DNA from 2 places in the Faecalicatena sp. genome. Region 2 is predicted to be linked to the other one. Evidence: a T-box and tRNA genes for the amino acid it is inferred to sense, from the RefSeq annotation. Region 2 holds a T-box; the other holds one or more tRNA genes.

What was found. The T-box of region 2 lies ahead of proS (proline--tRNA ligase). A T-box ahead of a tRNA ligase gene usually reads a tRNA of that ligase, here a tRNA-Pro.
Region 1: it has a tRNA-Pro gene. The T-box ahead of proS (proline--tRNA ligase) is inferred to sense a tRNA for this amino acid. The anticodon was not compared.

The regions. Positions count from the first base shown of each region.
Region 1 covers NZ_JBZUUL010000036.1:150,603-156,547, forward strand. Annotated here, with positions in the region: gene AC4OGX_RS16880 (BglG family transcription antiterminator) at 1-1,936, opposite strand, end outside; gene AC4OGX_RS16885 (HAD family hydrolase) at 1,955-2,581, opposite strand; gene AC4OGX_RS16890 (DUF1847 domain-containing protein) at 2,729-3,385, opposite strand; gene AC4OGX_RS16895 (helix-turn-helix transcriptional regulator) at 3,625-3,843, shown strand; tRNA gene AC4OGX_RS16900 (tRNA-Pro) at 3,928-4,001, opposite strand; tRNA gene AC4OGX_RS16905 (tRNA-Gln) at 4,065-4,135, opposite strand; gene AC4OGX_RS16910 (LL-diaminopimelate aminotransferase) at 4,323-5,537, opposite strand; gene dapF (diaminopimelate epimerase) at 5,605-5,945, opposite strand, start outside.
Region 2 covers NZ_JBZUUL010000047.1:435-6,379, forward strand. Annotated here, with positions in the region: gene AC4OGX_RS20285 (HD domain-containing protein) at 1-446, opposite strand, end outside; gene proS (proline--tRNA ligase) at 560-2,002, opposite strand; T-box leader at 2,094-2,303, opposite strand; gene AC4OGX_RS20295 (toxic anion resistance protein) at 2,360-3,496, opposite strand; gene AC4OGX_RS20300 (5-bromo-4-chloroindolyl phosphate hydrolysis family protein) at 3,518-4,939, opposite strand; gene AC4OGX_RS20305 (calcium/sodium antiporter) at 5,150-5,945, opposite strand, start outside.

The DNA.
Region 1 (5,945 bases), on a different contig from region 2:
ATTCCACAGGATCATTCTCCTCGTCCCCAAAACACACAGGAGTCTTTAAACGGATCAGGTTCATGCCCACCTTCACACTGCCCTGCTCCAAGCCTTCATGCGGAACGGCAAATCCTCTGGCCAGGACCACATAGGGACCGTTTTCTTCTATATTATGGATCATTGCATCGATATAGCGTTCTTCAATGTATCCCTCTTCTAAAAGCTTCTCTGCCGATCTTAAAACCGCCTCCCTCCAGTCTGCACACTCTGCCCCTAGCTGGATATGGCTCTCCGGCAGAAGATGATGCAGATCCGGGGAAAAGATTTCTGCATCCGCCTCCACAGACTGTTTAAAATATCCTCGCACTACCTTCCTGACCTCTTTCATCACGTCCGGCGCAGTTTCCGGCACCATTCGATAGATGACTGGGGCAAGCTGCTCCAAAAGCCCCTTTGCGGTCATCTCCTTTGCTTCCACGCGTGAGGGAAGATGTCGGCTGTTACGAAGTGCATCGATCTTATTGCCGACCCGGATATAATCCTCGTCACTTAGCATCGGGGAGACGATCACATACTCCACCCTGCAGTCCGGCAGTGGAACCGTAGAAATGATAAAATCGGCCTGCTTCTGGGTAATATTTTTTGCCTCGTGGGAAGAAATGATGTCTACGATCTGAAAATTAAAGTGCTTCTTCAGTCTTTCCATCAAAAGCTGAGAGGTCCCGATGCCGCCATGACAGGCAACGATCACATGGAAAGCTATTTCCTTATTCTTCTTCCGTTCCAGTGCGGCACAGACATGAATCGTAATATAGGCCACCTCATCCTCTGTAAGCACTCTTCCTACATGCCGGCAGATCACGCCAAGCTGCCTCTTCACAACTTCGAATACATCCTGATTGTCCTCTAACACTTCCCTGATGAGAGGGTTTGCCGGATAAGAGGCCGGTTTTGATGTAAAGACGGATTCCAGGTGGTTGGACAGATTTTCAAAGAAATCATAATCACTGTTTAAGTTGATCTCCAATTCTTCGGAAATATTTTCAATAAACTGTCTCGTAATGAGCTGTATTCTGACGGCCTCGCGTTCATTAGACCTCTGCCTGATATAACGGGCCATCGTCAGCATTTCACTCAGGAACTGAACTTCATCCTCCGTCGTGTTGATCTGGCAGTACTGGGAGATATATCTCAGGATATCCTGTGCCATCCTGTATTTACTGTTATCTTTTTTCTTGCGGATCTCCATATACTCCCCCTGGAGATTCCGATTCACCATAATCCCAAGGTATAATATCAGCTTCTGGAAGGAATCATCTGTAAGAAAACTCTTGTGCAGATGTTCCTGCTCACTCAGGATCTTCTGGATGGTGATCTTGTTTCCAGCCCGGACACTGATATATTTAGAGGCTGCATCCTCTTCTGCCGCCCGTCCACCTGTATCTATGGTATCTGCTGCACCACCCAGCCCCATCAGGAACAGGCGTTTATCACTTTCTCTTCCCTCCACACGCAGCCCTTTGTTGGGATGAGACAAAACCTCCAGATTTCCAGAACGGATATAGGCTTTGATATCGTCCAGATCATTGATGACCGTTGCCCTGCTTACAAACAGGCTGTCTGCAATGGTAGACAGAGTGATATATTCTGAAGAGCTGATCAGCATAGCTGCTGCGATCGTTTTTCGTTCCTCTTTGGAGAGCTTGTACACATAGTAATCCTTATCAGACACCAACCCTAATATCTTCGGAAAATCTTCATTTCTATGGATCTGTCCCCCGCTTTTTAATTCAAGCTCTGTAAGGCTGTTTTCCCTCAGGATCTCATTGATCGCATTCAGATCATTCCGAATGGTCCTCTGGGAAACCTGAAATTGGTCTGCCAGATCAGAAATCTGTATCAGCCTGTCCAATTGATTTAATTCGTTTATGATAGACACAGTCCTTTTGTTCATTCAAAACCCTTCTTTCAGCTAGATCAAAGCCATCACTGCCTCTGCAATCTCACCCGCGTTTTCTACCACCCGGTCTGCAGACCGGATCTCTTCCGGTGCATATCCATAAGCACAGCCTATAACTGGAATATGGTTTTCTCCTGCCGCCTCAATATCAAACTTCCGATCCCCCACCATACAGGCAGCCTCACAGCCAAGCTGCCTAAGCAGTGTTCCCAAGACCTCTGCCTTGGTATTACCCATTTTCAGGGAACCGATCACCGGGAAATAGTCCTTAAGCTCTATCATTTCCAATACATGCTCAATGTGCTCCGGAAAAGCATTGGAGCAGACCGCCAATTCATAACCTGCCTTAAGAAGCCTATCCAGGCTCTCTTTCACTCCCGGAAAGGCCGCAGCATGTTCTTCCATCAGACGGAATTCATATTCTCTGATGTCCCTGCGCCAGTCAGACAGCTCCTTTCCTTCCAGGCTTCCGAAAAGCTTCTCTATGATCCCCGCCGGACTCAGGCCGATACAGGATAATATCTCCGTCTCCTCAGCCTCCCTTCCCCTCTTTTTCAATGCCCTTTTGTAGGCTTCCAGGGCATACAGCGCAGTCTGGTTCAATGTACCGTCAATATCGAAAATCACATATTTACTCATGATAACCTCCATGTATTATATACTTCGTCCTCTTTAGCGATTCTAATATAACATAATATGCCTCGCAGCGGAAAGTCTAAAATATTGCATGGAAGCCGGAAGAGAACTACACTAATATCTATCTTAAAAAGCTTCTGGAAAAACAGTCTATTCATTTTTACTTTCTTCTGTTTCCGTAAGCAGACGTTTATAGTAAGAACCCGCCGTGTAGAGTGCTGCCACCGGATTATGTCCCAATACCCGGTCCTTTACCACGAGTGTTGTCACCGGTGCTTCCGAATACTTATAAAACAGACTGTCATGCCCCACACAGAGTCCCATCACTATATTCAGCTCTGTGTTTTCCGCATTCAGACGTTTTGCCTGATGAATGGGATTGCACATATTCTTCCCCACTTTTTTGCAGGCTTCATCGATTCCAACACGTGTCTTATCTACTGCCCCGGCTTTGCATGCTATGCCAATCACTTCGAATCCTTTTTTCCTAAGAATGGATGCCAGTATCCTGGATTCGCTGATCAAACCCACGCATGTAGCGATTCCCAATTTTTTGAATCCCATCCTTTTGGCAAACTCTGCCGTCTCCTCGACTCTCGTCATCATACCATAGAACTCGGCCTCAACATTGGCCGCCTCGATCATGATCCTGTGATTCTCTTCCTCCTCATATAAACTCAGTGCTTCCTCCATAACAGCCTCGTCCCGGTTTTCTGTTGTCACACAAAACTTAGGATATGTCTTATTTCCCACATCGCAATTCACGGCTGCACAATCAATGCAGCTCCTTATCAGCTCTTTTTCCATGAATCTGTACCTGCCTTTTTACTTTCTCGTTATTTTTCTTCTATTATACTGTTCCTGCTGTGGTATTGCCAGATAAACATAGAAAATCAGGAGTGAATTTAAGGTCTAGAATAATCTGATCAAGGTCTGTTGCGGGGAGGATTGGGAAATTATGGTCAATTGAAAAGTACAGGGGATAGTGGTATGATAGATAGACAGGGGTATTGTGAAATCACATATAAATGAGGGGGCATCAATTTATGGAAAATTTATTTGCAAAGAGATTGAAAATACTTAGACTGTCACACCGCATGACGCAGGATCAAGTCGCAGACTACCTCGGTGCAAGCCGTCAGGCTATCGCAAATTATGAACGAGGAAAACGGGAATGTGGAATTGACTCCTTGATTTTGCTGGCAGATCTGTTCGGCGTCAGTGTGGACTTTTTGATCGGACATTCGGACTATCGGAATGGATAGTCCGTTTGCCGGTCAAAAAATAAAGATATAAAAAAACCGGTATCCCTCGTGCTTCCAAGGAACTCCGGTATCTCATCTCGGTAATCGGAGTGACAGGATTTGAACCTGCGACCTCTACGTCCCGAACGTAGCGCTCTACCAAGCTGAGCCACACTCCGATATGTATGAACTTTTGTCTCTCTTAAAGAGAAAATTAAGAATCTGCTTTCGCAGATTCTTAACTACGGATAGAGGACTCGAACCTCTACTAACAGAGTCAGAGTCTGCTGTGCTGCCATTACACCAATCCGCATCAGCATTTTGTTTTGTCTTGTCCGACGCAACATGGTTATTATAACAAACTCCCGGAAAAAATCAACCCCTTTTTTTAATTTCCATCAAAAAAAATTTTTAGGCGTTATTTTCTGAATATTCAGAAAACGGAGTGCAAAGGGGTCAGACCCCTTTGCAGACCCCTTTGCAGGTCGCTCTGTCCCCTTTTATAATGCCTTGATCCGTTCCATGGCCGCTACTGTATTCTCATAGCTGCCGAATGCAGTGAGCCGGAAATATCCTTCCCCGCTTGGCCCAAATCCAGAGCCCGGGGTTCCTACCACATTCGCTTTTTCAAGCAGGTAGTCAAAGAATTCCCAGGAATCCATTCCCTTCGGGGTTTTTAACCAGATATAAGGAGCATTGACTCCTCCAGACACACTATAGCCTGCATCCTTTAAACCATGATAGATTATTTTTGCATTATTCATATAGTATGCTATCTGTTTTTTAAGCTGTTCACGGCCTTTATTGGAATATACTGATTCACCTGCCCGCTGAACGATATAGGGAGCTCCATTATACTTTGTGCCGTGACGTCTTGCCCAAAGGGAATGCAGCGTCACGTCACCGCATTTCAAATCCTTCGGTATGATCGTAGCGCCTAAGCGGACTCCGGTAAAGCCTGCATTCTTAGAGAAGCTTCTCAGCTCTATGGCGCATGTCCTTGCACCTTCACACTCATAAATCGTATGAGGCACATCCTTCTCCGAAATATATGCTTCATATGCAGCATCATAAATAATAACGGCACCCACACGGTTTGCATAATCCACCCATTCCTGAAGCTGTGCTTTTGTCAGGGTCGATCCCGTTGGATTATTCGGGAAACACAGATAGATAATATCCGGTGTTTCTTTTGGAAGCTCCGGTGCAAAACCTGTGGCTTCTGTACACGGCATATAAATAACATCACTCCAAGTCCCGGTCCTTTCATCATAAGTGCCAGTCCTTCCTGCCATAACATTTGTGTCTACATAAACAGGGTATACCGGATCACAGACCGCGATTTTATTATCTCTACTAAAGATTTCCTGAATATTGCCTGAATCACATTTCGCACCGTCGGAAATAAATACCTCATCTGCTGCAATGTCACAGCCGCGGGAACGGTAATCATGCTCTGCCATCGCATTTCTTAAAAATTCATAGCCCAGATCCGGCGCATATCCGTGAAATGTCTCTGCATCCCCCATCTCATCTACTGCATTGTGCAGAGATTCTATAATAACCGGAGCCAGTGGCTGGGTAACATCTCCGATTCCAAGACGGATAATTGTTCTGTCCGGGTTTTCTGCCGTATATGCATTCACTTTTTTGGCAATCGTTGAAAACAAATAGCTGCCGGGTAATTTTAAATAGTTATCATTTATTTTAAACATATCCGTTCTCCTTTTTGTATACTTAGTCTCTTGGTTATTCCTGCCTGACGTTTATTCTTACCTGATATTATCCGTTCCATTCACCATCGAACACAACTTCTGCAGGTCCTGTCATATAGACTTTGTCCGCTTCTCTGTCCCACTCGATCAGAAGATCTCCACCCAGTAATTTCACCGTCACCTTATCCTCTGTCAGACCATTTAAGATACAGGAAACTGCAACAGCACATGCCCCGGTTCCGCACGCAAGTGTTTCTCCTGAACCGCGTTCCCAAACTCTCATCTGCACCGTGTTTCGGTCTAATATTTTAACAAATTCTGTGTTGACCCGTTTTGGAAAACGTTCATGCTTTTCAAACTTCGGTCCTATTTTCTCAATTTCCAGATGATCTATCTCATCCATATAAA
Region 2 (5,945 bases):
GCAAACCGAAGCTCGCGGAATCTCTTATTGACTGATTTATGCTTTACGCTTGCGATCTTTTTGTCCGGGTAGATCTGGGCGATCGCTTTTAAAAATCCACTCATCGGGTCTGCCGCCAGTACCGCATACTGGAGATTCGTATGCGCTTTCACACCTGATGCCGGATTATGCGCACATATAGCATCGAACAATTCCTGATCATTTATACCTTCTTTTTTCAAAATTTCCACAGATGTCGGTCCGTGCACCTCCGGATGCTCCTGCCATTCACACTGCTCCTCGTCCAGATCATGCAGCAATCCGACGATTCCCCAGCGTTCCACCTGATCCGGCGCGATCCTCTTTGCGATCCCCTTCATAATTGCCTCAACTGCTAAAGAATGCTGGAGAAATCTCTCTCCAGTCATGTATTTTGTAAGAATGTTATATGCTTCTTCCCTGTTCATCTTCATCGCCTCCGTGTCAACTTTATTGTTTCGTCTTGTTCAAAGGGGTCAGACCCCTCTGCAAAAGGGTCAGACCCCTTTGCAAAAGTGCCTCACCCCTTCTGCTTCATTTCCTAGTATGATTTGCCCCAGTATACCATATGTTTCGCAGGTTTTCCGCAGCAGATGCAGACATCTGAGAGGTGCTCCTCATCATCCGGTATACATCTTGAGGATGCCCCGCCTGTCTGTGCCTTGATATCGTCCTCACATGCCTCATCTCCGCACCACATTGCTTTGATGAATCCACGGTTCTCCTGGAATTTCTCTTTCATCTCATCCATGGTGACTGCAGTATCAATATGGGAATCCAGGTATGCCTTTGCTCTGTTGAACATATCCTTCTGGATCGTCTCCAGGATTTCAGCCAGCTTTGTTGTGATCTCATCCAGGGATACTGCGATCTTCTCTCTTGTGTCACGGCGTACGACTACTACCTGATTATTTTCGATATCCTTTGGTCCGATCTCGATCCTTGTTGGGATACCCAGCATCTCCTGCTCGCTGAACTTCCATCCCGGACTCTTCTCAGAATCATCGATCTTCGCTCTGTATCCGGCAGCCTTTAATGCCTCAAGAAGTTCATTGGCCTTGTCCAGAACGCCTTCTTTATGCTGTGCGATCGGAATCACCCTTGTCTGTACAGGTGCGATCCTTGGCGGCAGCACCAGTCCGCTGTCATCTCCGTGTACCATAATGATCGCACCGATGATCCTTGTGGACAATCCCCAGGAGGTCTCGTACACGCTGTGCAGTTCATTATTCTTGTCTGCATATTTGATCTCAAACGCATCCGGGAATGCACTTCCGAAGAAATGGCTGGTTGCTGACTGCAGCGCCTTTCCATCATGCATCAGCGCTTCTACAGTGTAGGTATCCTGCGCTCCTGCAAATTTTTCACTCTCTGTTTTGCGTCCGCAGATAAGCGGGATCGCCAGGTCATCCTGAATAAAATCTCTATAAACATCGCGCATAGTCAGGGTTCTCTGCTCTGCCTCTTCATATGTTGCATGGATGGTGTGTCCTTCCTGCCATAAGAATTCCCTGGAACGTAAGAACGGTCTTGTCGTCTTCTCCCAGCGCAGCACAGAACACCACTGGTTCCATACCTTCGGCAGATCCCGGTAGGACTGTACTGTCTTACTCCATAAGTCACAGAATAATGTCTCTGATGTCGGGCGGATACAGAATCTCTCCTGGAGTCTTTCCAGTCCTCCGTGTGTGACCCATGCCACTTCCGGTGCAAAACCTTCGATATGGTCGGCTTCCTTCTGAAGGAGGTTCTCCGGGATCAAAACTGGAAGGTATACATTCTCTACTCCAGTTTCTTTAAAGCGCTTATCCAGGTCTGACTGGATATTCTCCCAGATCGCATAACCGTTTGGCAGATAGTTCAGGCATCCTTTTACACCTGAGTAATCACACAGCTTTGCTTCGCGTACGACATCCGTATACCACTGTGCGAAATCTTCATCTCTCGATGTGATCGATTCAACTAATTTCTTTTCCTTAGCCATAATATGTCTCCTTTTCCATTCTCCGGGGCATGTGCCTCGTTCTTTTCATATTCGGGGAAGAAAAAAACCGCCGAAGCCTTCTTCCCTCCAAAAAAGGGACCGAAAGTCTCGGCGGTACCACCCTAATTAACTGCATACTCTGACACAGTTCACTCATACACCGTTAACGCCGGTTCTACGCCGCGGTTTCCCACAGCAGCTCCCGGGCCGGTTCTATACCTTCCATGCAGGAGCCTCGCACCTTTATACTCCCTCTCTGCGGCACTTCTAAGTATATACTAATCCCGTTCATCGCTCATAGTATCTGTGATTTTACTCGAAAAGCCATATTTTGTCAAGACTTCAGGCCGAAATGCCTTATCCCTGTACCTGGAGCAGCTTCTGCTTGAGCTCACCCTCGAGCCTCTGCATCTCACGTTCTGCCTCCTGGCGTTTCTGTCTGCCCTCCTGCTGGATCTTCATCACTTCATCCAAGGTAGAGATCAGAGATTCATTCGTGTTCTTCAAGGTCTCAATATCCACAATGCCTCTCTCAGACTCTTTTGCGGTCTCAATTGTCGCTATCTTTAACTTCTCGGCATTGCGTTTCAGAAGTTCATTCGTCATATCCGTCACTTCTCTCTGGGCAGCCGCTGCCTGTGCGGAATGCTCCACACCCAGAGCGAGCACCATCTGGCTCTTCCACAGCGGGATCGTATTGACAACTGTAGACTGGATTTTCTCCACCATCAGGGTATCATTCCCCTGTACCAGACGGATCTGCGGTGCTGTCTGGATACAGATGGTACGTGTCAGCTCCAGATCATGGATCTTCTTCTCAAACCGGTTGCACATAGAGTCCAGATCCTTCGCCGCCTGCGCATCCTCGGGAAGCCCTGTCTGCTGTGCCTTTTGAAGAAGCTGCGGCAGATTCTCGCTGCGCACCTGGTTCAGTTTTTTCTTACCTGCCAGGATATACATGGAAAGCTCTTTAAAATAAGTCAGGTTCACTTCATACATCTTATCCAGGATCGCCACATCTTTCAGAAGCTGCACCTGGTGATTCTCAAGTACCTTCACGATCTGGTTGATATTGGTCTCCGCCTTGGCATACTTAGCCTTCATGGCATTGATCTTATTGGAGGTCTTCTTAAAGATACCCAGGAAGCCCTTTTCCTCTTCCTCGTCAAAATCCTTCAACTCTCTCACAACACCTGAGAGCAGGTCACCCACTTCGCCCAGATCCTTCGTCTTTACATTTTCAAGTGCAGACTCTGAAAAGTCCGCCATCTTTTTCTGCGTCCCCGCACCATACTGCAGGATGACAGAAGAATTCGTCAGATCGATCTGGCTGACAAAGGCATCCACTGCCTTCTTCTCTTCTTCAGTTAAAATACTGTCGTCAAGAGATGCCTCTTCTTTTTCCGGAACCGGCTGAACGGCCTTTTTTTCCTGCGGAAAAGGCTCCAGTGTCAATGTGGGGGTTGTTGCAAATGCTTCAAATTCATTACTCATAGTCTCTCCTCCAAACCTGATTTAAAAATCATCTTTTGTCAGCCCTTCCTGGGCAAGCATTGTATTCAGCACAGATATATCAGACGATACATCCCACGCTGTATCCTGGAACAAACTGTCCAGCAGCTTTTCAAAAGCCACATTCAAAGTATCCAGTGTCTTTTCGATCTCATTCTTAGATGTAATAATATTCTCGCCCTGGACCGGCAGAGAATCTAATTCCTCATAAGCCTCCAGAAGCTTTACTGTCGTAGGAAGATAATATTCCATCAGCCTGCGGATATCAGAAATACTCTCGGGATTCTGCTCCACCCTGTCAAAGATCCTGTCCACCAATACCTCCATCCGGGAAATCTTCGCAGAGATCTCTTCCCCTGGGATCGCATCATTACTCTCATGGATCTTCTTAATATACTCATCCCCTGTACGGATGATCTCCTGCACCTGCGGATCCAGCTTCTTCTGGTCTTTTGCCTGCTTTTCCTGTTCCTTAGCCTGCTGCTCACGGTTCAGCTTCTCTTCTAACTTCTGCTTTTCCATGCGTTCCATCAGATCATGATATTGTTCATATGCCTCGTTGCTCGTGATCAGACAGGTCCTCTGGCTGTCTAAGTGTCCCTGTCTGAACCAGCCCTTACGGATCATCTTTTCTATATCCTTCGTCACAAACTTACTGGACTTCTTAATGTTATCTGCCAGATACTTGATCTCGCAGTATTCCTTTTCTCCAAGCATGCCAAGGTAACGGCTGTATCTCTTTGCTTTTCCTAAAAGTGAAGTACCTGCCCCTGCCAGGATCCATCCCCCGACAGTAAATATCCCTGCCAATACCGCCAGTATCACCATAACAGATATGCCAAGAGGCATCGTCTCCGGTGATAAAAGGATGCCTGTGACAAGTGCTCCTAAAGTGAACAGCATTGAGATTCCTATGGAGAATCCCATAACCGTCATGATAATGCCGCCGACCTTTGCCCCGGTCGGTTTTGCAAACAATTCCTGACGCTTCATAGGAGCAGACGGCACTTCCGTCTGTGACGCGCGCTGTTCTGACGATCTGTATCCGGCCCGGCTTCCCTGGCTGTATGCAGTCTGCTGCCCCTGGTTAAAAGCACCGCCTTGTCTCTGCTGGTAAGTACCGGCCCGCTTCGCTTCGCCTCCCTGGTATCTCCCCTGGTACATGTTCTGTTCCTGCTGCCGGTTATACCGATACCCCTTTTTCTCCCACTGTGTGCCGTGGGGGCGGGACTGATATTGAAAATTCCGCGCAGTCTTATCCACAACGTCCCCGACATTGTGCAGACTCTTCTCCAATGTATCCATGGCGCCACTGATCGTATTTGTGATCGTCTGGTTCAGGCGGTTATAGTTCCGGGAGTCTATCGCCTCCTGGACCGTCCTGCTGATATCTTCGCCTAATTTCTCCCAATCTTGATTTTCCATTTTACCTCACCTAAACTTTATTTCGCTCCAAGGCTTCAATTCTGCCTATCTGCCACCTATTGTTTAATTCCCTATCGTTCCGGGAATCTACTGCCTGCGGGACTGTCCTGCTGTCCTGAGCCGCAGCCCGCAAGGACATATTTCCCGGTCAAGCCGCTTTAACTTAAAGTATAATAGAAATCCCTCAAAAAAGCAATGTAACTGAACACATTATCTCTTTAGAATATATACAAAAAATACTGCGTAAAACAGAAGGAACATGAACCCTTCCAGCTTAGAAAGCCCTTTTTTGCTGATCGCACAGATATAGACAAGCAGGCTTCCCACGATCAGGATAACCGTATCCTGCACTGCAAGGGCATTCACCGTGATCGGTGCAATCGATGCGGATGCTCCCAGGATCAGGAGGATATTGAAAATATTAGATCCCACAACATTCCCCAGAGCCAGGTCATTCTCTCCCTTTTTCGCAGCCACCATGGAAGTCACCAGTTCCGGGAGGGAAGTTCCAAGTGCCACAATGGTCAAACCGATAAATGTCTGGCTTAATCCAAAGCTTGCTGCAATATCTGATGCACTCTCCACCACAAAATCACCGCCGATAATGATGCCGGCAATTCCGATCACAACATAGATCACACTGCGCAGCGGTGTCAGCGCTTCGTACTCCTCTTCCGGTTCCCCGGACTCGGCGATCTTCTTTCTGGAGTACAAAGCATCGATCACTGCAGATATCACAAACCCGACAAACAAGACAAGCAGAAAAATCCCACAAGGTCTTGTCAGAACGAATTCCCGGTCACCGGCCAGAGCATCCTGGAAATTAAATCCTGTCAGCATCAGCAGTAAAATTCCTGTAATGACGATAGAAAACGGAAATTCACGTTTTAAGATCGACCATTTCACCCTCATCGGCTGCACGATCGCACTCGCTCCCAATACCACCATAAGATTAAATATATTCGAACCGATCACATTGCTCACTGCCAGGTCATTCTTTCCCTGG